Regions from separate parts of the Bacillus sp. FAU20 genome, predicted to be linked through region 1. Evidence: riboswitches for the same ligand, from Rfam matches in the RefSeq annotation. Region 1 holds a riboswitch; the other holds the start of a gene.
The links. Region 1 has a riboswitch for preQ1 ahead of queC (7-cyano-7-deazaguanine synthase QueC). Riboswitches for the same ligand answer to the same signal wherever they lie in the genome.

Region 1 (12,228 bases):
AAATTGTCATGTTTTTATTCAAGAATGATTCTTAATATATTAGGGGAGAGGAAATGAATGAGTGAATGTTCATTCGGAATTCACATGAAGTATGAAGTGGCATTTTCTTTTTATTGCTGAGAATTTAAGTGAAGGGTTGAAAGTTGTATGACATCAAATAATGAACGAGAAGATATTTCTCAATCTTTAAAAGTATTTATTGCATTATCTCGTGTACATCGTTCTGTTATGGATACTACAAATAAATCTATACAAAGTAACGGGTTAAATCCAACTGAATTTGCTGTATTAGAACTGCTATATCATAAAGGCGGTCAACCACTTCAGCAAATTGGTGAGCGCATTTTAATAGCTAGTGGCAGCATTACATATGTTGTAGATAAGCTGGAGAAAAAGGGATTAGTAAAGAGAATCCCATGTCCGAATGACAGACGTGTTATTTACGCGCAATTAACTGAGTCTGGCGAGACCTTTATTGCTTCTATTTTTCCGGGGCATGAGAAAGTTATACATCAGTCTTTTGAAATGTTAACGAAAGATGAAAAAGATGAATTACTTGATTTATTAAAAAAAATTGGGAAGTATGAAAAATAATATGTTCCAAAGGAGCTTTGGATAAGTAAATCCAAGGCTTTTTTATTTGCAATGAACTCAGGGCAGTCACTGCCGAATTTTGTTGAAAATTAAGAGGGAATTCGAGAATACGTATTGAATTATAATAAAGGTATGTAATGGAGAGGAGGCTCGTTCATGTCATTTAAAGACTATGAATATAAACGCCCAAATATTGAAGAGTTAAAAGAGAAATTTACTGTTGCTTTAGAGAAGTTTGATAACGCAAAAACTGTAGAAGAACAAAAACAAGTCATTCATTCAATTAATGAAATTCGCAACGATTTCGGTACAATGGGAAACCTTTGTTACATTCGCCATTCTGTTGATACGACGGATACTTTTTATAAGGAGGAGCAGGATTTCTTTGATGAATTCTCTCCAGTTGTACAAGGATATGGTACAAAATATTATAAGGCACTCATTAATTCTCCATTTCGTGAAGAATTAGAGGCGTATTATGGAAAACAATTATTTGCTCTAGCAGAATGTGATTTAAAAACATATTCAGATGAAGTCGTGAAAGATTTACAATTAGAAAATAAATTATCATCGCAATATACACAGTTATTAGCATCTGCAAAAATTGACTTTGCTGGAGAAGAAAGAACGTTATCGCAACTGATTCCGTTTATGCAAGGAAAAGAAAGAAGCGAACGTAAAGCAGCAAGTGAAGCATACTACGGATTTTTAGCTGGAAATGAGGAAGAACTAGATCGTATTTATGATGAACTTGTTAAAGTGAGAACGAAAATCGCAAAATCTTTAGGTTTCAAAAACTTTGTTGAACTTGGATATGCAAGAATGTACCGTACAGATTATAATGCGGAGATGGTGGCTAATTACCGTCAGCAAGTGCTGGATTATATCGTTCCCGTTACAACGGAATTAAGAAAGCGACAACAAGCACGTATCGGTGTAGAGAAGTTAGCTTATTACGACGAAAACTATGAGTTTGCTACAGGTAACCCAACTCCAAAAGGAGATGCGGATTGGATTGTTGATCATGGAAAGACAATGTATAAAGAGTTATCGGCTGAAACAGATGAATTTTTCAATTTCATGCTAGATAATGATTTATTAGATTTAGTTGCGAAAAAAGGAAAAGCTGGTGGCGGATATTGTACATATATTGAGAATTATAAAGCGCCATTTATTTTCTCAAACTTCAATGGAACATCTGGTGACATTGATGTATTAACACATGAAGCGGGTCATGCTTTTCAAGTATATGAAAGTCGTAAATTTGAAATTCCAGAATATAATTGGCCAACATATGAGGCATGTGAAATTCACTCTATGAGTATGGAATTCTTTACATGGCCATGGATGAAGCTATTCTTTGAAGAAGATGCAGATAAATATTACTTCTCTCACTTAAGTTCAGCACTTCTGTTTTTACCTTATGGTGTATCTGTTGATGAATATCAACATTATGTATATGAAAATCCTGAAGCATCACCTGAAGAGCGTAAGACAGCATGGCGTAACATAGAGAAGAAATATTTACCACATCGTGATTATGAGGATAATGATTATTTAGAGCGCGGTGGTTTTTGGCAACGTCAAGGGCATATTTATAGCTCACCGTTCTATTATATTGATTACACGCTTGCTCAAATTTGTGCGCTACAATTTTGGAAACGTGCAAGAGATAATAGACAAGAGGCGTGGGAAGATTATGTGAATCTGTGCCAACAAGGTGGAAGTAAATCGTTCTTAGAATTAGTAGAAGTTGCAAATTTAACATCACCATTTGCCGAAGGCTGTGTGAAAAGTGTTATTACAGAAATTGAAGCATGGTTACATGCGATTGACGACACAAAATTGTAAAAAACATGCACTTTTTTTCACATGTTTAACATCGACATAATGGGAAAATGATGAGATAATAAAAGAAAATTCAGAATACTAAAGAGGTGTTTCTAATAAGGAGCACCTCTTTTGACCAACAAAAGGGGGGAACAAGTATGCTTCAATCTAATATGGATGTAAGTTTAGAAAGTTTAGTAAACTCATTACAGTCTACTCGAAGCACGCTATTATCAGAAATTGAAATGTTAAATGACACCGAAGTGAATGTAAAGCCACGCCGTGATAAATGGAGTATTATTCAAATTTTACACCACTTGCATTTAGTTGAACAATCTGTCACGTCTGCCCTTGTATATGCTTTACAAAAAAATGAAAGAAACATGACTCCATTTAAAGACCTCCAACTTACGCTTGATCGCACACATAAACGAGAAGCTCCTCAGCAAATGCAACCAACAGAAACTTTAATGAAAAAACAGCAAGGAATTCAATTGCTAGAACATTCACGACAAGAACTATTACACGCACTTCATAGTGTTATAGATGAAAAAGATCTATTTGAAAATGGATTAAAGCATCCTGTTTTTAATGATCTGAATTTGTATCAATGGGTTCAATTTCTTGATTTGCATGAACAAAGACATCTTACGCAGTTAAAAGAGGCGAAACATGCAATTTTGCAGCGCTAAAGTGGAAGAAGTGGGAAACCACTTCTTTTTTGATACGTGCATAGTTTTCTTTCTTATTTTGGAATACTACATGGAGAAAGAAAAGAAGGAGTTGAAAAAACATGTCTAAGAAGAAGCGAGAAGAAGAGCGCGCCTGGAAAGCACGTAAAGAAAATCAACAACCACACGGAAAAGTGAAAGCTTTTGCTGAATTAGTTGAAGGAACAGAAAAAACGTGATGAGTATTTCATCACGTTTTTTGTATGAGTGGAAACGTTAATAAAAAGGTTGTACCGATTCCTTTTTCACTTATAATATCAATTTTTCCATTCATAGCTTGAACAACACTGAATACGACCATCATTCCAAGTCCAGTGCCTTTTTCTTTCGTTGAATAAAAAGGAGAGCCAAGACGTTTTACTTGTTCCGAATCCATACCGACTCCTGTATCTTTTATATATAACTGAATATGCTTATGATCAGGAACTAATGTGAAATAAAGATCACCGCCTTTTGGCATAGCCTCAATGCAATTTTTTAAAATATTTAATAAACATTGATTTAGTTTTTGCTTTTCTCCAGCGATAAAAAAAGAAGTGCTTTGCTTTATATAATGAGTACGTACATTTGTTAAATTAGCAAGCGGTGTAATTAACGACAATGCATGTAGTAATTCTTCTTCTAACTGTAATGTTTGCTCTTTTTCAATGCTAGGTTTGGCAAAGGTTAAATAATCTGTAAGAACATGATTTGCTTGTTCGATGCCGTTAATGGCAATGTCAATATATAATTTTCGTTCCTGCTCAGTGCATGTATCTGATTGTAACAGTTGTAAAAACCCTTTCGTTGAAGTTAATGGATTGCGAATTTCATGAGAGATAGATGCTGCCATTTCACCAATTAAATGAAACTTTTCAGCATTTATAAGTTCGTTTTGGAGACGAACTTGAGTTTGTAATATGTGTAGTAAATATAAAATTAGGATTGTACCAAGCATTGAACATAACTCATACACAATAATATGCGGTATATAATCAGTCTTATTTGTAACCTTGGAAAGGAAGAAGGGTATCCAACTAAATCCGTATGTGAGACTGTAGATAATAGCAAGTGTTATTTTTATACGATTAGAAGTTCGATTGAAAAATTTATATGTTAATAGTAGAACAATAAATAGAAGAACAGAACCGATAAGAGATGGGAAAACACCTACCCCACCTAATAATAAGCGATATATGTTTAATACAACTAAGATAGAACCACCAGCAATAGGCCCTCCCGTTAATGTACCGACAATTAATACAATATGGCGCATATCAAATTGAAAACCATTATTTATTTTTGCTGCAAATGTAATACAGAGTACGGTAGCGAGGCAACAGAGTACAATAAATATAGCTGAATTTAATTTAGGAGAGCGTTTCCCTTTTTGATTCCAAAATAAATGATATACGAGCATTGTAATCAGGATGAATAATATATTTAAAAAGAGATAAATAATAAAGGATTTCAGTGGGATGCCCCCTCTCTTCTTATATTAAATTAATCATACTATAAAATGAAAGAAATGAAATGAAAAATAACCGAAAAATCAGAAATTTTTACGCTAGTATACAATATGTTACAATAAGCTGTGTCAATGAAAGAAGAAATTCCGTGCACCGCGCGGGAGAGGTTCGCGAACTCCCTCTATAAAAAACTATGGAAACAACAATATCCTTAGGTATTGTTTTGTTTTTTTATTGTGACAGTTCAAGAACGTTCTTTCTTCTTATTTATAGTAGAGAAGGAGAATGAGTGTAATGAAAAAAGAAAAAGCAGTTGTTGTTTTTAGTGGAGGACAAGATAGTACAACATGTTTATTTTGGGCAATAGAGCAGTTTGCAGAGGTAGAAGCTGTAACGTTTAATTACAATCAACGTCATAAGCTAGAAATTGATTGTGCAGCGGAAATTGCGAAAGAGCTAGGAATAAAGCATACGGTACTAGATATGAGTCTATTAAATCAACTTGCTCCAAATGCGTTAACGAGAACGGATATGGAGATTACACATGAAGAAGGTGAATTGCCATCGACATTTGTAGATGGACGAAATTTACTCTTCTTATCATTTGCTGCTGTATTAGCAAAACAAGTGGGAGCACGTCATATTGTAACGGGTGTATGTGAAACTGATTTCAGCGGTTATCCAGACTGCCGTGACGTGTTTGTGAAATCGTTAAATGTTACATTAAATTTATCTATGGATTATCCGTTTGTCATTCACACGCCACTTATGTGGATTGATAAAGCTGAAACATGGAAATTATCAGATGAACTTGGAGCATTTGAGTTTGTTCGAGAAAAAACATTAACATGTTATAACGGAATCATTGGTGATGGTTGCGGTGAATGTCCAGCATGTCAACTTCGTAAAGCAGGATTAGATACGTATCTGCAAGAACGCGAAGGAGCGAACAACTAATGGATAACTTTTTTGGATTTCGCATCGTAGAGAATTTGCAAAAAATGGACAAGGATATTCAGCGTAAACAACTCAAATATCATAATAAAAGAGTAATGGTCAGTAAGGAATTTACATTTGATGCAGCACACCATTTACACTGTTATGAAGGGAAATGTAAAAACTTACATGGTCACACATATAAAGTTGTATTTGGAATTAGTGGATATGTAAATGAAATAGGTCTTGCAATTGACTTTGGAGATATAAAAGAAATTTGGAAAAATGAAATAGAAATTCATTTAGATCATCGTTATTTAAACGAAACGTTACCAGCAATGAATACGACTGCTGAAAATATGGTCGTTTGGATTTATGAAAAGATGGCAGAAGCACTAACAAAAGAGAATCGTGTGAACGAATATAAGGGAGCTCGCGTTGAATTCGTTCGTCTATTTGAGACACCGACTAGTTATGCGGAAGTAAGACGGGAGTGGATGCTCGATGAGTAAAATCCCTGTCTTAGAAATATTCGGTCCGACTATTCAAGGTGAAGGAATGGTTGTAGGGCAAAAGACAATGTTTATCCGTACAGCTGGTTGTGATTATAGCTGCGCTTGGTGTGATTCTGCTTTTACGTGGGATGGATCAGCTAAAGATCAAATTAGACAGATGACAGCAGAAGATATTTGGAGTGAGCTTGTTGCAATTGGAGGAGAAAATTTTTCTCATGTTACGATTTCAGGTGGAAATCCGGCATTACTGAAAAATATTGAGTTTCTTCTTTCTATATTAAAAGAAAATGGAATGCGAACGGCAATTGAAACACAAGGGAGTAAGTGGCAAGATTGGTTACTTGAAATTGATGAGGTAACAATTTCGCCAAAACCACCAAGTTCGACGATGAAAACAGATTTTCAGAAGTTAGATGCTATGATTCAGAAACTAGCAGGAAAAGATATTAGTTTAAAAGTAGTAGTATTCGATGATTATGATTTTGAATATGCAGTTAAGATGCACGAACGTTATCCAAAGGTACCATTTTTCTTGCAAGTAGGAAACGATGATACAAAAACAGTGGATGATGCGATGCTTATTAAAAAATTATTAGATAAGTATGAGTGGCTGATTGATAAAGCTGTAAATTGTAAAGAGATGAATGATGCAAAAGTATTGCCTCAGCTTCATGCGTTAGTATGGGGAAATAAACGCGGTGTATAATGAGAAGGGATGTTTAAAAATGGCAGGAAGATTAGATGAAGATTTAAAAGATGTAACATTATTAGGAAATCAAAATACAAAATATTTATTTGAATATAGCCCAGAAATATTAGAGGTATTTGATAATAATCATCCAAATCGTGATTATTTTGTAAAATTCAATTGTCCTGAATTTACAAGTTTATGCCCGAAAACAGGACAACCAGATTTTGCAACAATTTATATTAGCTATATTCCAGAGCAAAAAATGGTAGAGAGTAAATCTTTAAAGTTGTATTTATTTAGTTTCCGCAATCATGGTGATTTCCACGAAGATTGCATGAACGTTATTATGAACGACTTAATTAAATTAATGGATCCACGTTACATTGAGGTATGGGGGAAATTTACACCACGTGGTGGCATTTCAATTGATCCATACTGCAACTACGGTCGCCCAGGGACGAAGTATGAACAAATGGCTGACTACCGCATGATGAACCACGATCTATATCCGGAAACAATTGATAATCGTTAATAGAAAGAAAGGGCCTGTATACTATACAGGCCCTTTCTTTCTATTATATTATGCATTTTGATTAATGACAGTATAGTTTTTATGACTTACAACTGTAAGAGGTTCCATATCTAGTTCTCTAAAATTCTTCATAATTGTTATATCAACAATAACAGAGTTTTGATTTACTTTTTGAACACGGCCTTGCATTCCACCTTTAAATTCGATTATATCTCCAGTTTCTGCGATCTGCATAAGCAACTCTCCTTGTTACAGTTTTCCCAAAAAAAGAATAAATTTGGGTTTTTTTATTTCCTCCTATTTTGAACCATATTTCCTACTTTGTAAATGTTTCCAAAGTAAAAAATCGAAAAATATTCACTTTTTGTAAGAAAATATGTAAAAAATCCATGCTATTTGAAAAAAATAGCGAAAATGCGGGAATCTTTATATCGAGGTATAATGAAAAAGTAGAATAACCTACTGAAGTGGGAGAAATTAGAGGCGGTAAAATGATGTTTGAATTTGTGGGGAGTGTTATAGCTTTAATTTTATTTTTATTTTCTTATATGCATTTAAAAAAGATTCGTCAATATGATACGAGTACATATTTTGATGGGATGGATGGTATCCATGCTTCGATAACACATGATAGTGGTGGGGAGATGTAAAGGTATATAACTTTATTTTCTTGCGTGGTATGATGTTTAGAACTAGTGCATAATAAAGTTCGTAAGTGATGAATGGAGAGTGAAGAGAATGAAGATTTCTTTTATTCGTCATGGTTGTTTAGGTCGTATAAGAGAACCGATGACAATTACTTCATTTCACGAATGGATGAAACAGTATGATTCCGAGTCAATGATACAAAAAGCTAAAATGCCGATAGAAACAATAGAGGCAATTGAAGCAGCGAAATTTGTCTTAACAAGTGATCAAAGGCGTGCTGTACAATCAGCAGCTGAATTAACGGATTCTTTATCTTTTATGCAAAATTCTCTTTTTAGAGAAGCTGAAGTCCCTTCATGCTTTTTTGCTCCGAAGTGGTTGAAATGCAAAATTAAGGTATGGATGTTCATTGGACGAACATTATGGATACTTGGCTACCATAAAGGTGTTGAGTCCTATAAGGAAGTAAGAGAGAGGGCAAGGCAAGCGGCTTACCTGTTACATCGTTATGCTCTCGTACATGGAAGTATTGCTCTTGTAGGTCATAATTATTTTAATTCGATGATTGGAGCGGAGCTGAGGGCAATGGGATGGTCTGGTTCTCCTATTTTGCATAGAAAGCCATGGGGATGTACAACATATACGTTTCACGAGGCGATGGATGGAAATATATTAAATACGAATTTAACATAAAAGCACACGATTTATATAAATCGTGTGCTTTCTTTTTAAGATATAGAAATTTTGACGTTTAATGGTTTTACGAGATGAGCATAAGGTTCGCCTACTAGCATAACAATTTCATCTTTTTTATAACCTAACTTTTCGTATAATGAATAGGCGCGTGTGTTTTCTAAATTAACAAGTAAAGCGATTTTTTCATGCCCTTTTTCAGTTGCATAGATTTCGGCAGCTTCAATTAATTTAGAACCGATACCTTTTCCGCCGTGTGCACTTGAAACTGATAATGTATCAATGTAATACTCATCAAGCTCAGCTTCTTTTTCTAACGTAATTGATTCATCTTTATGTAATTCTCTTAAGTGATGTACAATTGGTGCGTCAAGCTGTGTTGCTTCACTACCGTGATAAGCGACAATAACTCCAACTGCACCCCCGTCTTGCTCATATACAAAACAGTTTTCATAGCTCAGTCGATTTTTCTTTTTTGAGAACCATGTTTCAAGTCCTAGTAATACTTCTGTCTCAACTGTGCTACCTGTGATTTTTTCAGCAATTTCGTGCAGAGCGTTATACAATAAAGGTGCTACCAGTTTCGCATCTGTCTTTTTTGCTTTCCGAATCATAGTATCCCTCCTAGTTCTATTCATATATTGTAGCATAGCGGTGTGAAACTTTGCATAATTGAATGTCGAAATGTTTGATATAGAGAAGTAGCTATGTTAGTATATGATATTTAGTGGACATATACTAAAGAGATATCTTTTGAAAAATAATGAAAATGAAATGAAGGTATAGCATCTGGATAATTTTACAGTTGTTGACCTATAGAATATAAGATAAAATAAAATATTGCATAGAGGTGAAATACATGGATAAAGAATTAGCAAATACAATTTTGGATCAGCTGAAAAATGGTGAAATAAAGGAGTATGTTGTTACGAAAGATGTATTTTATACGTTCAGAGAAGTTTTAGTAAATCGAGAAGACTTTAAACATTTCATTGGTAACGCACAGCGAGGCGGGCAAGTGATTTATACATATTCAGAAACGCCACGTTCATAAAGAGGAATTTTGATCAGCAGGGCATCTCTCACTGATTAGTAGCCTTCACCAATCGGACGTTTAATGCGGGATAAATAAAAGATAAAGGAGAGGGGAATTATGGGCGATTTTAAACAAGGCATTTTACCACATTGGGATTATATGTGGAAAGATAGAGCCGGCAATCGATTTATGGGAATGGTTATGTATCCAGAGAAAAGAAAATGTTCAGCAAAAATGCTTCAGAAAATAAAAAGAGCATATGAAGAAGCAGTAGAAATTAAAGTAACTGTACAAGTTCAACATACATATCAGTACGTAGAAGGAATGATTGTATACTTTGATGAAGAGGCTCCTGTATGTACAATGATTGATAAAGATGAAAATCCGCATCATATATTTGTAAAAGATATTTTGCGCATTGAGCAATCTGAATAAACTTTTCATAAATAAATTGAAGTTCCATAATAATAATCTTTTTCTATAATAGTTATCTTTTAGTATGTAACGAGAAACGAAAGTATATGTATAATATATTTAATAAGGTAAATTTGATAAATGTAATCTTTTTTTTAGAGCAGATTATAGTTTCATATCTGTTCTTTTTTGCGTGATGCTGGAGAAATATATTTCTTCAGCATCTACCGTTTTATGACAAAATATATTGTTAACTTTTTTAAAAATAAGGTTAAATTCGTTGACAACTTTTTTGAAAAGCACTTTATTGACATGAGTTTTAGAATGTTGTTTCATAGTCATTGTATTGAAAAAAAACGGCTATCATGTCGAAAAGTAAAAGTTAAAAAAAGAAAGAATTTATACATATATCTTGTGTCTTATTTTGAAACGTAATACAATATATAGAGAAATCAAGAACAACATATAGAGAATATAGATTTGAGAGGGAGGGTCGGAAATGTTAGTTGCATATGATTCTATGACAGGAAACGTGAAGCGTTTCATTCACAAATTAAATATGCCGGCCGTTCAAATTGATGAAGATCTAGTAATAGATGAAGACTTTATTCTTATTACGTATACAACAGGTTTTGGCAATGTACCAGAACGTGTTTTAGACTTTTTAGAGCGCAATAATGAAAAATTAAAAGGCGTATCTGCAAGCGGCAATCGTAACTGGGGAGACATGTTCGGTGCAAGTGCTGACAAGATTTCTACTAAATATGAAGTGCCTATTGTATCAAAATTTGAGTTATCTGGAACAAATAACGATGTAGAATATTTTAAGGAAAGGGTGCGGGAGATTGCGACACATTGAACTGAATAATGAAATCACGCAAATGCAGGACGGTTTTTATCAGCTTCATAAAGATAAAGAGGCATTAGAAGTCTTTATGGAAGAAGCTAGAGAGAATACCGTTCCTTTTAATAGCGTGGCAGAGCGAATGGAGTATATGAAAGAACATGATTACTATTACAACGTTCTGGACGAGTATAGCTTGGAGGAAGTAGAGGAAGTATATAACATCGCTTATGGTGAAAACTTCGAGTTCCAATCTTATATGGCAGCATCTAAGTTCTACAAAGATTATGCGTTAAAAACGAATGATCAAAAACAATACTTAGAAAGCTATGAAGATCGTGTAGCAATTGTTTCATTATACTTAGGACGCGGTGATGTTTCGAAAGCAAGACAATTCGCAAGCATGATTGTAAAACAAAACTACCAACCAGCGACACCAACCTTTTTAAATGCGGGAAGAAGCAGAAGAGGAGAAATGGTGTCTTGTTTCTTGTTAGAGATGGACGATAGCTTAAATTCAATCGGCTTTAACATTAATACTGCGATGCAATTATCAAAAATCGGCGGGGGAGTAGCTTTAAACTTATCTAAGCTACGCGCACGTGGTGAGCAAATTAAAGGTATCGACAACGCTGCAAGTGGTGTAGTACCTGTTATGAAATTGCTTGAAGATTCGTTTTCATATGCGAATCAGCTTGGCCAACGAAAAGGTGCCGGTGCAGTATATTTAAACATTTTCCATTGGGATATTATTGAATTCCTTGATACAAAAAAAATAAATGCCGATGAGAAGAGCCGTATTCAGTCTCTATCAATCGGAATTATCGTTCCAAGTAAGTTCTTTGAGCTTGCTGAGAAAAACGAACCTTTCCACGTTTTCGCGCCTTATACGGTTTATAAAGAATATGGCAAGCATTTAGATGATATTGACATTGATGAAATGTACGATGAATTAATGAGCAATCCGAAAGTGAAGAAGAAGCCACTAGATATTAGTGCACGTGATATGCTTATTAAAATCGCCATGATTCAGCTTGAGTCTGGTTACCCATACTTAATGTTTAAATCAAATGCAAATAATCAACATCCATTGAAGGATATTGGAACTGTGAAGATGTCGAACTTATGTACAGAAATCTTCCAGCTTCAAGAAACTTCAGAAATAAATGATTACGGTACAGATGACATTATCCGTCGTGATATTAACTGTAACTTAGGATCGTTAAATATCGTAAACGTAATGGAAAATAAAGAAATTCGTGAAGCAGTTCATGCGGGAATGGAAGCTTTAACAGCTGTTTCTGATATGACGATTA
Region 2 (12,228 bases), 240 kb from region 1:
TAATGTCCCAACCTTGCCGGCCTGCGGAGATATTTGTGCTTGTAGCGGCACTTTGATTGCGCGTTCCAAATGTCCCAGTTGTATCTAAGTTTCCTGCAGCATTATTCACTTGAGAACCGAAGAAGTTATTTACAGCATTATTTGGCCCAGATAAAGCATTTAATGAACTGAAATTTGGTCCAAATAGCGCTTGATCCCCTGTTATATCTGCATCTCCTTCAATAGAACTTAAAAATAATCTCCCGCTTACAGGTCCTCCTGAAGGTGTTAAGAATCCAGAAACAGCTACATCTGCACTACCAGTATCAGCAGAAACACGGTTTCCAGCTACGTAAATTGTTAAGTTTCTTGCTGGTAATGTCCCGTTTTGATAAGCGACGATAAGCGTCCATCCAGCTGAATTAATTGTTCCATTAGAAGCATCTATAGGATCTACAAGTCCAGGGACAGCTCCCGTAGTATAAGAACCAGAGCCTCCAGCTTGAATAAGGGTTGTTACGTCTGCTGAACGAGTGTAAAAGCCAAATGTAATAGAATTTGAAACGAAAGTTTGATTTGAAGCTGTAACAGCTGAAGGAGTAATCGAGTATGTTGAAACAGGTGTTGTAAAAGAAACCGGGTTTCCTAATACACTCGTAATGTTTTGATCACGAGATAAATAGTTTCCACCCCAAACGAGTTCTGCGTAAAGAATCGTACTACCAGCAGGTATATTTAAAAGAGCGGTAGAACTATTTTGTGTATAGTTTAACGTTGTACCAGCAGGAAAAGTAGGTACTTGTAAAGCAGTATTTGTAGTTGCGAATGCACCAATTGCTCCGATTGTACCAGCACGGTTTTGATTACTAATTTTACTTAATCCTAAAGTATTTCCTGTAATAGCGAGTGCGCCGTTAGTGGTGGTAGAAAATCGATTCGTAATGGGCATGTTGTCACCTCATTTCCGATATAGTCTTGGTCAAAATAGGATATGTACGTGACAAATAAATGGAAACATGTACAAGTTGATTTGATAATAATGATTTAAATGTCTAGATAAGGGGATGGAGTATGATTAAATTGGAAATTAGAGTAGAACGTCTTAGGAAAGAAAAAATAGAGGACATTGTAGCGTTATCTTCTTATATTGGGTGGGATTATAACAGGGAAGAAATTGAGACTATTTTTAGCTCAGGTATTGTATACGGTGTGTGGAATGAGAGGGAGGAACTCATTGCTAGTGCGGCAATAATATTATATGAAGAGAAATTAGCATCTATCGGAATGGTCATTGTACATCCGAATTATAAGGGACGCGGGATTGGAAAGACGATAACGAATGCATGCATGAAGAGCGTATCGGCTCAAACTGCCATTATGCTTATTGCTACGGATGAGGGGGAATTTTTATATAAAAAATTAGGATTTAGAGCAGTAAGCTATGTTTCTAAATACATATGTAACTCGTACAATGTGAATGATTATTGTATAGAAAATGAAGATTATATAATGAATTATCAAGAGTGTGATTTAGAAGAACTAATAAAATTAGATGAATATGCGTTTGGAACAAATAGAAAAGAGTTTTTAACGAAAAGAATTATGCAAAGTGAACAGTGTATCGTTGTAAAGGATGAGGAACAAAGTGTATTAGGTTACGGTTTAAGTATACAAACGCCAGAAAATAAAATAATAGGGCCAATCGTTGCTAAAAATGATGAAATGGCAATGAAAATAGTACATGCTTTAGTAAGAGGGCATAATGGAAAATTAAGAATGGATGTACCAGAAGGAAAGAACGATTTCATGAAAGAATTAGAGATTGCTGGTTTTAAAAAGGTGAATACACCACCAATTATGATGAAAAATAGTAATCGGTTATTAAAAAGAAATGGTGAACTATATAGTATTGCAGCGCAAATTTTTGGATAAAAAAGAATCCTTCTGAATGAAGGATTCTTTTTCGTTAATCACGATATTGATCATGAATAGGTACAAAAAGGTCTTCCTCGACATCCCTAACAACTGAAAAATGATCCACATTATAATGTCCATGTAGAATTTTATTATGGTGAGAGATAATTTGCTCTGCAGATAATACGTTAGAATCAGTTGTGGAATGACCATTTTTAATTAATGTAACGTCAAATCCTTGTACAGTTGCTGTCCTAACGGCAGTGTCGATACAATGCTCTGTTTTACATCCACCGATAACGATATGGCCAATCTTCTCTTCTTTTAAAAGTTCAAGTAAAGAAGTGCCATAGAATGCGTTCGTTGCTGCTTTATTAATAAGGATTGCAGACTGAGGTACTTGAATTTCATTATGTACTTCAAATCCCTCACCGCTACCAGAAGCAACATCGATATCTCTTACGAAAACAATAAGGGCATTTGCATCGATTGCTTTCTGCACAGCTGTATTTAGTGTGGATAGTAACTCGGTTTTACGAAAAACTGCATTTTCTTTTTCATTTCCATCCATTAACTCTTGTTGCGCATCAATAATTAATAGTGCTTGTTTCATTTTATATCCCTATCCCCTTTAATATAAAATAAGTTACCAGTTACATATTCTTTTATATTGTAAGGAAATCCTCTATCGTCTACTTCGGATAGATTTACAAAGTTGTCATATAAATTTCATTCTCATAGCTTGTAAAAACATGTATGATAGGAGATGGAGAATTTTTGAGTAGGTGGGAATAGCATGCAAACAGTAGAAGATTATCTTTCATTCTTACATACGAAAGGATTTAAACTATCAGAGGAAGCACAAGGGTTTATTATGTTCGGACAAGGATATACGGGTGCATCTGATGGAATTGTGAACGCGGCAATAGAAGCGACAATTAAACATCAGTTACAGTTTGATGGGAGTTATTTTGTTGCGTTATTAGAACGATTGAAAGAAGAAGAGATTACAGATAAAAAAAGCGCTAAGGCTTTTATGCGGAAGTTACAAGCGTAACTTCACGCAGCCTGCGCTTCTTTTTTTGTTTTGGAAGGTAATTCAACAAACACCATGCCTAGGAAAATACAGAGGCATCCGATAATAGCGGAAATAGAAAGTTGTTCGTTTGCAACGAGAACGCCTGTTAAGGCAGCGAAAACGGGCTCCATTGCGAAAATAATGGCTACTCTCGTTGGAGACGTATGTTTTTGCGCTGATGTTTGAATGAAAAAAGCAATGGATGTTGCGAATAGAGAAGTTAGAAATAGGGCGAATAAAAAGGAAGAATTCGTCCATAGTGCTGCTGAAAGTAATTTTTCCCAATCTTCAAACAAAAAGGCGCAAATAGAAGAAAACATACCGACAGCTAACACTTGCGACGTACTTAACAATAAAGGTGATATTTTCTTAGAGAAGAAGCCATTAACAAGAATATGAGTAGCGAAAGCAACCGCGCAACCGAGAACGAGTATATCTCCAATGTTTAATTGAAATGAATCACCAGCTGTTAATAAGTATAAACCTGCTGTTGCTACAGCAATGCCCATTACGATAAAAATAGTAGCTTTTTGTTTTAAAAAGATAAAAGACAAAATAGGTACCATAACGATACTAAGCCCTGTTAAGAATCCTGCTTTTGAAGAAGTTGTATAAAGTAAGCCGAATGTTTGTAACACATAGCCAACACATAAAAAGAATCCAACGATTAATCCAGCAAAGCTACTCTGTTTTATATCTTGTTTTGAAGTTTTTTTTGCGAAAATCATTTGAACGAATAATAAAATAATTCCGGCGAATAAAAAGCGAATACCATTAAAAGTAAATGGACCAACGAAAGACATAGCATTTTGAACGACAACAAACGTAGCTCCCCAAATAAAAGAGACAAATAATAAAGCAAGAGGAGCAATCCAATCTTTTTTCACACTCATACCTCCGTTAATTTTGTAAGATAGCCTTTCTAGCTAACTCATCAGCAACTTTATTTTGACTACTTGGAATCCACTTAATAAAAAAGAGGTCGAAATTTTTTATGTACTGCAGTGCTTCTTCTAATAAAGGTGCAAACATTTTATTTTTTGCGTATTCTTTTTCGACAGCTCGCTCGACAAGTTGCGAATCTGTACGAAAAGAGACAATGTTATAATTATGCTCCGTGCAATATTTTAATGCCGCAAGTAAAGCGTGGTATTCTGCTTCATGATTGGACATTGTCCCGAGGGGTAATGATAATTGTACAGCTGGTTGAACCCCTTTAATAAATACTCCCGCACCAGAAGGACCAGGATTTCCTTTTGATGCACCATCAATATATACTTCAATCAAAATGAGAAACCTCCAAATGATAAGATGATCCCCTACTTATATGTTTCTTTGAAGTAGGGGATAGAGTAATTAGCCGATTGTAATGCTATAACGACATGTAAATGTTTCATTCGCTTGTAAAGATTGAATTCCTTTTTTTTCCTTGAAATCTTTTGCTGGAGTTACTTCATCGGCAATTCCGTACCAAGGTTCAATACATAAGAAAGGTGCATTATCCCCTGGTGTCCATACGCCGACAAATGGGAATCCGTCAAATTCTACTTTTACAAATTTATTATGTTTATGAGAACGAATCGAAATTTCATTCGTATTCATATGTTCAAAAATAAGCGCATCATTTTTGAATAAATCATATGTAAGTGGCAATTCATTTGTATTTTCAGCGATTAATTGCTTTTTGTTTGAAAGATAAGGTCCTTCTAATACACTGGTTTCTAAGTGTTCCGAACCATTAAACGATAAGTGATAATCTGTAAATGATTCACCGTCCAATAAAGGCAAGTTGAATCCAGGGTGTGCTCCGATTGAGAAGAACATCTCTTTTGAAGTAGGATTGTTTACTTCGTATGTTACATGAACACTTTGTCCATCTAGCTCATAAGAAACGAGTAATTCGAATTCGTATGGGTATTTTTTTAATGTTTCTTCATTACTAGTAACGATATAAGTGATCTTTGTTTCGCTTTGTTCTTTCACAGAGAAAGTAAGATCACGAGCGAAACCGTGTTGTGTTAATGAATATGGTTTACCGTCTACGTAGTATGTATTATCTACTAATCGACCGACAATTGGGAATAAAATTGGTGCGCGGCGCCCCCAATAAGTAGAATCACCTTGCCATAAATATTCTATGTTGTCTTCTTTTAAGCGAACGCTCTGTAATTCTGCACCTTTGTCAGAAATGGAAACGATCACTTTTTCATTTTGAATTGTTGCTGTCATGAAGTGAAACCTCCTAAATCTTTCATATGTTTCATTATACGTTGTCTAAAAGAAAAAAGGTAGTTCACGATAGGAATCTATTGACGAAAGAGGGGCTACCACGTAAAATATAATCTTGTTGCTTAAAAAACGAATAACGTGGTTCGAAACCATCCCACGTAAAAAAACTAAGGAGATTTTGTCATGAATATTAGAACTTTAGTCGGTAATGGTATTTTAGCGGCATTATATATTGCTGTTTCTATGCTTATTCAGCCATTTGGCTTTACGAATGTACAGTTTCGTATTTCAGAGATGTTTAATCATCTTGTTGTATTTAATAAGAAAGCAATTTACGGAATTGTATTAGGTGTATTTTTAACGAATCTCTTTTTCTCACCTATGATCGCTTACGATTTAGTATTTGGAGTAGGGCAATCTATTCTTGCATTAGTTGCAACGATTATTTCTATGCGATTTATTAAAGGTGTTTGGGCTCGTATGATTTTTAATACAGTTATCTTTACAATTACAATGTTTATGATTGCAATTGAACTTCATCTTGCATTGGGTTTACCATTTATGTTGTCTTGGTTAACATGTGCAATCGGTGAATTTGTTGTCATGGCGATTGGTATGCCTGTAATGTACTGGATTAACAAGCGAGTACAATTTGAAAGATTTATGCAATAGATGAAAGAGTTATTCCTATAGGGATAGCTCTTTTTGTATGTAATCACATTGAATATAATGCTGTGACTATTGATACAATATAATAAAATAAAGTGAGGCTTTCATTAGCTGGCTACATATAAGAAGTCTTATATAAGGGGAATCTAGTATGAAATATAAAATTCATTGGTTGTATAAAACAAAGCGCGGTTTGCAGACGGAATTAACGACAGATTATATGAACATAGAAGAAGTACTTCAATTTGCAGAGGATTTTGAGAAAACGGGTAGGGTGAAAGAACTACTATTTTACGATGAAATGGATGCCGAATGGTCATTAAAGGAAATGAAAAAGCTGAGTAAACAAGTGGAGGAAGAGCCTCAAGAAATACACGTTTATTTTGATGGGGGGTATGATGTGCAAACGAAAGAGGCTGGCGTTGGTATATGTGTGTATTATAAAAAAGGAAATACAAACTACCGCATTCGCCGCAATGCATATATAGAAGGTATATATGATAATAATGAAGCGGAATATGCATCATTATTATACGGTATGAATATACTCGAGGAACTAGGGATTAAGTATGAAGCAGTTACACTTCGCGGAGACTCACAAGTGGTACTGCAGCAATTAGCCGGAGAATGGCCTTGTTATGATGAACATTTAAATCATTATTTAGATCAAATTGAACAAAAGGCGAAGCAAATGAAATTAAAACTTGTATGTGAGCCGATATCTAGAAAACAAAATAAAGAAGCACATCAATTAGCTACGCAAGCATTAGAAGGAACAGTTATTGATAGTCATAAAGAAATAACCGAATAGAGAGGTGCAAAGGTGGATAAAAAGCAACTCATTACAGAGGTAAATGACTTATTAGAAACGTATTGTGAAGGGTGTTTTTTGCGAGAACATAATCGAAAGACGAATAGTAAGTATTACGCTCATTCATTTTGTATCAGGCAATGTACAGTTGGAGAAATGTTGAAAAAGTATGGAGAACAGCTGTCATGAAAAAACATCCAGAGAAAATTCTCTGGATGTTTTTTAGTGCTTCGCTTCATTTAATTGATGCTCGCATTGACTTAATTTTTTTTCCTCATTCATCAGAAACGGCTCATCTAAATCTGTTGCAACAGACTTCATAATTTCAAGCTGAGAGCGAGCGGCTTCTACAGCAGTAGTAGCATGCTCTAATGTATCTGGATCCATTGAAATTGTTGCTGATCCTACCATTTTTTGTGCTGTTTCTACACGGAATTTCACTTCTTCAAAATCATTTACTTCTGATCCCATTAATAATTCCTCCTTTGTATAGTGCGCATTTCACATAGTTTTTGCTCTGTAAAACGGAAATATACAAAGGAATAACAAAGGAGGTTACCAAGTAAGGTAACCTCCTGTTATATGTTGGATTAAAGTTTTACTACGTTAGCAGCTTGAGGTCCGCGGTTACCTTCAGTAATATCGAAAGATACTTCTTGACCTTCTTCTAAAGCTTTGTAGCCGTCTCCTTGAATAGCAGAGAAATGTACGAATACATCGTCAGCGCCTTCCATTTCGATAAATCCAAAACCTTTTTCGTTGTTAAACCATTTTACTTTTCCTTGCATGTTACAATTCCTCCTAAAAGCGTTTACTATTTTCATTTAGTGAAATTCATTTAAAAAAATAATATAAACTAAAAATGCTATATTCTTGAATATTCTGCTAAATGATTAATTTAAATATACACGAATTGGGAGAATTTAGTCAAGTAAGCGATTTTATTTTTTTGTATTTTTAAATAATTTTTCAGTCAAATTTTTAAATAGGTATAGGACAGACCGAGTATGTAATATTCTTAATTGAATGCTATACATAATGAGGTGAAAGAATGAATAAGTCTTACTTATTAGACAATGAAGGAATGAGAACGAGAACCGATATACCGGATTGGGTTGCAAAAGAATTTGAGATTTTTTCAAGTGTCGTGTTAGAACCAACTTTTCCATGTTATTTCGGTTTAACAGCTTTGAAAAAGAATGAACTTCGTTATTCATTTCTTTCTCATAATGATTGGAGTCATTTGCCACATACAATGTTATCTTTTTTAGAGTTAATGAAAGAGAGGCCGATTGTAAGAAGGGGCTTTTTCCTTTTTGTAGAACCGGAATGTGAAGAACAATCACTCGAATATTACCGTGATTCCTTTTGGAAAGTGTTACAGTATTTACATGAAAACGATAATCAAGCATGGCCAAAGCAAATTCCTGAAGATCCAGACCATTATTTATGGGAATTTTCATTTGGTGGTGAGCCAATATTCGCATTTGGAAATGCGCCAGCTTATAAAAAACGAAAAACTAGATATTTAGGGAATTCACTCGTTATTGGGTTTCAGCCACGCACTATTTTTGATGGATTAGAGGGAGATCATCCTAAAGGAGCATATTCAAGACAAATGGTCCGTGAGCGAGTTGAAAAGTGGGATCAATTGCCGAAACATCCTAACATTAGTCATTATGGTGACCCAGAGCATCGCGAATGGAAACAATATTTCATAGGAGACGATGTAGAGCTAATAAAAGGGAAATGTCCTTTTCTTCATAGGATAGAAAAGTAAGAGCCATCACCTAGATGGTTCTTTTGTATATTTTGGATAAAAAAGGGTATTTTATTATGAAAGCTAGTCTATTTTTTTAATTACATCATTAACTAGTAGTAAAGAGAGTAGAAAGGATAGAGCGATGTTTGGAGCAATTATACAGCAAATCGTATTAGGTATATCATTGGCTGCGCCAGTAGGGCCAATTAATATTGAAATGTTAAAACGAGGAATCGAACGTGGGTTTTGGCACGCTTGGGTTGTTGGAATTGGCGGAATGACTGCAGATGTTTTATTTATGCTTCTCATTTATTTCGGTTTATCTTCTGTGTTTATGTATACATATGTACAAGCCTTCATGTATTGCACGGGTTTTTTCTTGTTATTTTATTTAGGATTTCAAAGTGTAAAACAAGGAATTTTCCACTCGAATATGGAATATAAAAAAGAAGAGGTAGGTGGCCTTAAGCAATCGTTTATGGCAGGATTTTTAATTGCGATATCCAATCCATTAAATCTTGTTTTTTGGTTTGGTATATACGGAAGTACACTTAGCTCATTACTTACGAAGGTAACGAAACAAGAAGCTTTTTTATACAGTCTTTGCATTATTGCTGGTATTATTTTATGGAATTTAAATATTGCTTTTTCTGTACATTTTGGAAGAACTTTATTAAAACCAAAAGCGCTTGGCTACATAACAGCCGGAGCAGGTATTATTTTAGTATGTTACTCTATACATTTTGCATACAAAGCTTTACAGTTGTTCACATAAGATTGAAGGGGAGATTTTTATGTATCGAACCACTATTGAAGGAAAAGAAATTATAATTACGTTAGCGCCAAAAATCCGAAAAGAAATTACTGATAGAGATCCACTATATGAAACGGTATTTCATAATGCAGCAAGATTGTTACAAACAAAGCAACCGACGTTTGCAGTAAATCATGAAATATTGGGGCTTATTATTGGAGAAGTGCAAAGAGGAGAAGTAACAGTGTTTGCAGTGGAACATATTATTCCGAAGCAAAATATATTTGGACCAAACAATTTTTTCTCGACAATAGAACAGCAGGCAAATTTGTAAAGTGAATAGAATAAGAATAGAAAAGAAATAGTCGTAACGATATGTTGCGGCTGTTTTTTTGGAAAAGGGGGAAACAAGATGAAGAAAGTGGGGAAAGAGTTCTTTTTACAACATGATATCGTTATTATGTATAGCATTCTATTTATTTTCATTATTATTTTAAAAATGCAATTTTTTACGTGGTTTGGTATGTTAGCATGTATGGTTGGGATTGCTTTCTATACACTTAATGAATATATGACACATCGTTTTTTATTCCATATAAAGCCACCTAAAAACACATTTCTATTAAAAATGTTAAGAAGATTGCATTATGATCACCACGTATATCCAGATGATTTAAAACTTTTGTTTTTACCTGTTTGGTTTAGTATACCTAGTTTTACTATATATTTGCTTATAGCATATGGTATTACAAAAAGTGTTACTATTACACTTTCATTTGGAATCGGAATGATTATTATGCTACTCGTTTACGAATGGAAACATTATATTGCCCATAGACCGATTCGTCCCGTCACTAAGTTTGGAAGATGGTTAAAAAAACAACATATATTACACCATTATAAAAACGAAAAGTTTTGGTTCGGTGTTTCAAATCCAGTATTCGATTTTATATTTGGAACACTTAAAGACGGAAAAGAGGTTGAGTTAAGCGAAACAGCTCGTAATTTAGAAAAGGAAAAAAAGACAAAAGTAGTGCGTTAAGCACTGCTTTTGTCTTAATGAGGAAAAAATAAGTAAGGTGTCACTTTATGTTGAAAAAGTATATTAAAAATTTAGGGGAAATTGCCGAAAAATGTCTATCAAAAAATCTTTGCATGAATGCACGGATTGTCTACAATAAGTATAAGTTTCTGAATATTTATAAAATTTAGTCTTTAGGTATGCAAGGGGGAAGTGCATTTCAAGTAAGAGGGGGGATCGGTTAATGAAACGAGATGATACGTCAGCACGTAAGTTGCAAAATGAGGTGAATTATACAGAGGTTGTTCAGTCAGAAGAATTTCAATTGCTATTAAATACGAAAAAGAAGTTCATCGTTCCAATGAGTATTTTCTTTTTAAGTTTTTTTATTGCGTTACCTATATTAACATCGTATTCAAAGGTACTCAATACACCGGCATTCGGTGATGTTACGTGGGCATGGGTATTTGCATTTGCTCAATTTATTATGACGTGGTCATTATGTATGATTTACAGCAAAAAAGCGGAATCCTTTGATAAAATCTCACAAAACATTCTGCAAGATATGCAAAAAGGGAGGGGATGACTTTGAATGTAACCGCTTTTGCACTATTTTTAATCATCGTACTTGGTACACTCGTCATAACTTATTTTGCATCGAAGAAAACGAAAAATGCGAGTGAGTTTTATACGGCTGGAGGGGGATTAACTGGTTGGCAAAATGGTCTGGCTATTGCAGGAGATTATATGTCTGCTGCGTCCTTTCTTGGTATAGCTGGGGCGATCGCGTTAACTGGGTTTGATGGGTTCTTTTATAGCATCGGTTTTTTAGTTGCATACTTAGTTGTATTATACTTAGTTGCAGAGCCGCTTCGAAATTTAGGAAAGTACACGTTAGCAGATATGATTGCAGCGCGTTTTGATGCGAAAAAAGTTCGCGGAGTTGCAGCGCTTAATACGATGACGATTTCGATTTTTTATATGATTGCACAATTAGTTGGGGCTGGTGCACTTATTAAATTATTATTAGGAATCGAATATACGACATCTGTTTTAATCGTTGGTACATTAATGACAGTGTACGTTATTTTTGGCGGAATGACTGCGACGAGCTGGGTTCAAATTGTAAAGGCTGTATTACTTATGGCTGGTACATTTATTATTTCTGTTATCGTTTTCGCAAAATTTAATTTTAGTGTGACTGAAATGTTCGCACAAATGAAGACAGCTACACCGTTAAAAGACTCGTTTTTAAACCCAGGAGTAAAGTATAAAGATGGCCTTGATACGCTATCTTTAAATTTAGGACTAGTTCTTGGTACAGCTGGATTACCACATATTCTTGTTCGCTTCTTTACAGTTCGTGATGCAAAAACAGCACGTCAATCTGTAGTATACGCGACGTGGTTAATTGGCGCATTTTATATTATGACAATTTTCTTAGGATTTGGGGCAGCGGCATTTGTAGGGAATGAGGCAATTATTAAAGCAAATCCTGCTGGTAATATGGCAGCACCTTTATTAGCGAAAGCGTTAGGTGGAGATTTCTTATTTGCTTTCGTATCAGCCATTGCTTTTGCAACGATTTTAGCTGTAGTGGCAGGCCTTGTATTAACAGCAGCGTCAGCCTTTGCACATGATTTTTATAATGAAATTATTCGCAAGGGGAAATCAACGGAAAAAGAGCAAGTTTCAATGGCTCGCTATGCGTCTATTGGAGTAGCGGTATTATCCATTATACTAGCGTTATTTGCTCAAACATTGAACGTAGCATTTTTAGTTTCATTAGCATTTGCAGTTGCAGCGAGTGCAAACTTACCAGTTATATTATTCACAATATATTGGAAGCGTTTCAATACAGCGGGTGCCATCTCTGGTATGATTGTTGGTCTCGTATCAGCTATTGTTCTCGTAGCGTTAAGTCCGAATGTTTGGAATCCTGTAGCTGGAAAAGCTATATTTGTTGGAGAAGCGATATTCCCATATACGACACCTGGAATTATTTCGATCC

Region 2: it holds a riboswitch for preQ1, as region 1 does, so the genes downstream of both, AC0OM3_RS16590 (QueT transporter family protein) here and queC (7-cyano-7-deazaguanine synthase QueC) in region 1, are expected to answer to the same signal.

Annotation. Positions count from the first base shown of each region.
Region 1 covers NZ_JBVYHY010000021.1:779,929-792,156, reverse strand. Annotated here, with positions in the region: gene AC0OM3_RS17900 (MarR family winged helix-turn-helix transcriptional regulator) at 148-594, shown strand; gene AC0OM3_RS17895 (M3 family oligoendopeptidase) at 751-2,445, shown strand; gene AC0OM3_RS17890 (DinB family protein) at 2,583-3,116, shown strand; gene AC0OM3_RS17885 (DUF6254 family protein) at 3,218-3,334, shown strand; gene kinB (sporulation sensor histidine kinase KinB) at 3,346-4,554, opposite strand; PreQ1 riboswitch class I at 4,761-4,804, shown strand; gene queC (7-cyano-7-deazaguanine synthase QueC) at 4,898-5,560, shown strand; gene queD (6-carboxytetrahydropterin synthase QueD) at 5,560-6,051, shown strand; gene queE (7-carboxy-7-deazaguanine synthase QueE) at 6,044-6,760, shown strand; gene queF (preQ(1) synthase) at 6,780-7,277, shown strand; gene AC0OM3_RS17855 (YkvS family protein) at 7,326-7,511, opposite strand; gene AC0OM3_RS17850 (hypothetical protein) at 7,745-7,927, shown strand; gene AC0OM3_RS17845 (histidine phosphatase family protein) at 8,016-8,618, shown strand; gene AC0OM3_RS17840 (GNAT family N-acetyltransferase) at 8,654-9,232, opposite strand; gene AC0OM3_RS17835 (hypothetical protein) at 9,478-9,672, shown strand; gene AC0OM3_RS17830 (hypothetical protein) at 9,772-10,089, shown strand; gene nrdI (class Ib ribonucleoside-diphosphate reductase assembly flavoprotein NrdI) at 10,568-10,927, shown strand; gene nrdE (class 1b ribonucleoside-diphosphate reductase subunit alpha) at 10,914-12,228, shown strand, end outside.
Region 2 covers NZ_JBVYHY010000021.1:538,114-550,341, reverse strand. Annotated here, with positions in the region: partial or broken gene AC0OM3_RS16625 (DUF7507 domain-containing protein) at 1-928, opposite strand, end outside; gene AC0OM3_RS16620 (GNAT family N-acetyltransferase) at 1,051-1,911, shown strand; gene AC0OM3_RS16615 (cysteine hydrolase family protein) at 1,946-2,506, opposite strand; gene AC0OM3_RS16610 (DUF6123 family protein) at 2,690-2,950, shown strand; gene AC0OM3_RS16605 (DMT family transporter) at 2,953-3,858, opposite strand; gene AC0OM3_RS16600 (reverse transcriptase-like protein) at 3,872-4,258, opposite strand; gene AC0OM3_RS16595 (aldose 1-epimerase family protein) at 4,328-5,200, opposite strand; PreQ1 riboswitch class I at 5,333-5,377, shown strand; gene AC0OM3_RS16590 (QueT transporter family protein) at 5,384-5,872, shown strand; gene AC0OM3_RS16585 (ribonuclease H family protein) at 6,021-6,680, shown strand; gene AC0OM3_RS16580 (zinc-finger domain-containing protein) at 6,693-6,869, shown strand; gene AC0OM3_RS16575 (DUF2564 family protein) at 6,903-7,151, opposite strand; gene cspB (cold shock-like protein CspB) at 7,271-7,468, opposite strand; gene AC0OM3_RS16565 (YqcI/YcgG family protein) at 7,732-8,460, shown strand; gene AC0OM3_RS16560 (LysE family transporter) at 8,585-9,217, shown strand; gene AC0OM3_RS16555 (hypothetical protein) at 9,237-9,530, shown strand; gene AC0OM3_RS16550 (sterol desaturase family protein) at 9,609-10,238, shown strand; gene AC0OM3_RS16545 (DUF485 domain-containing protein) at 10,462-10,803, shown strand; gene AC0OM3_RS16540 (solute symporter family protein) at 10,806-12,228, shown strand, end outside.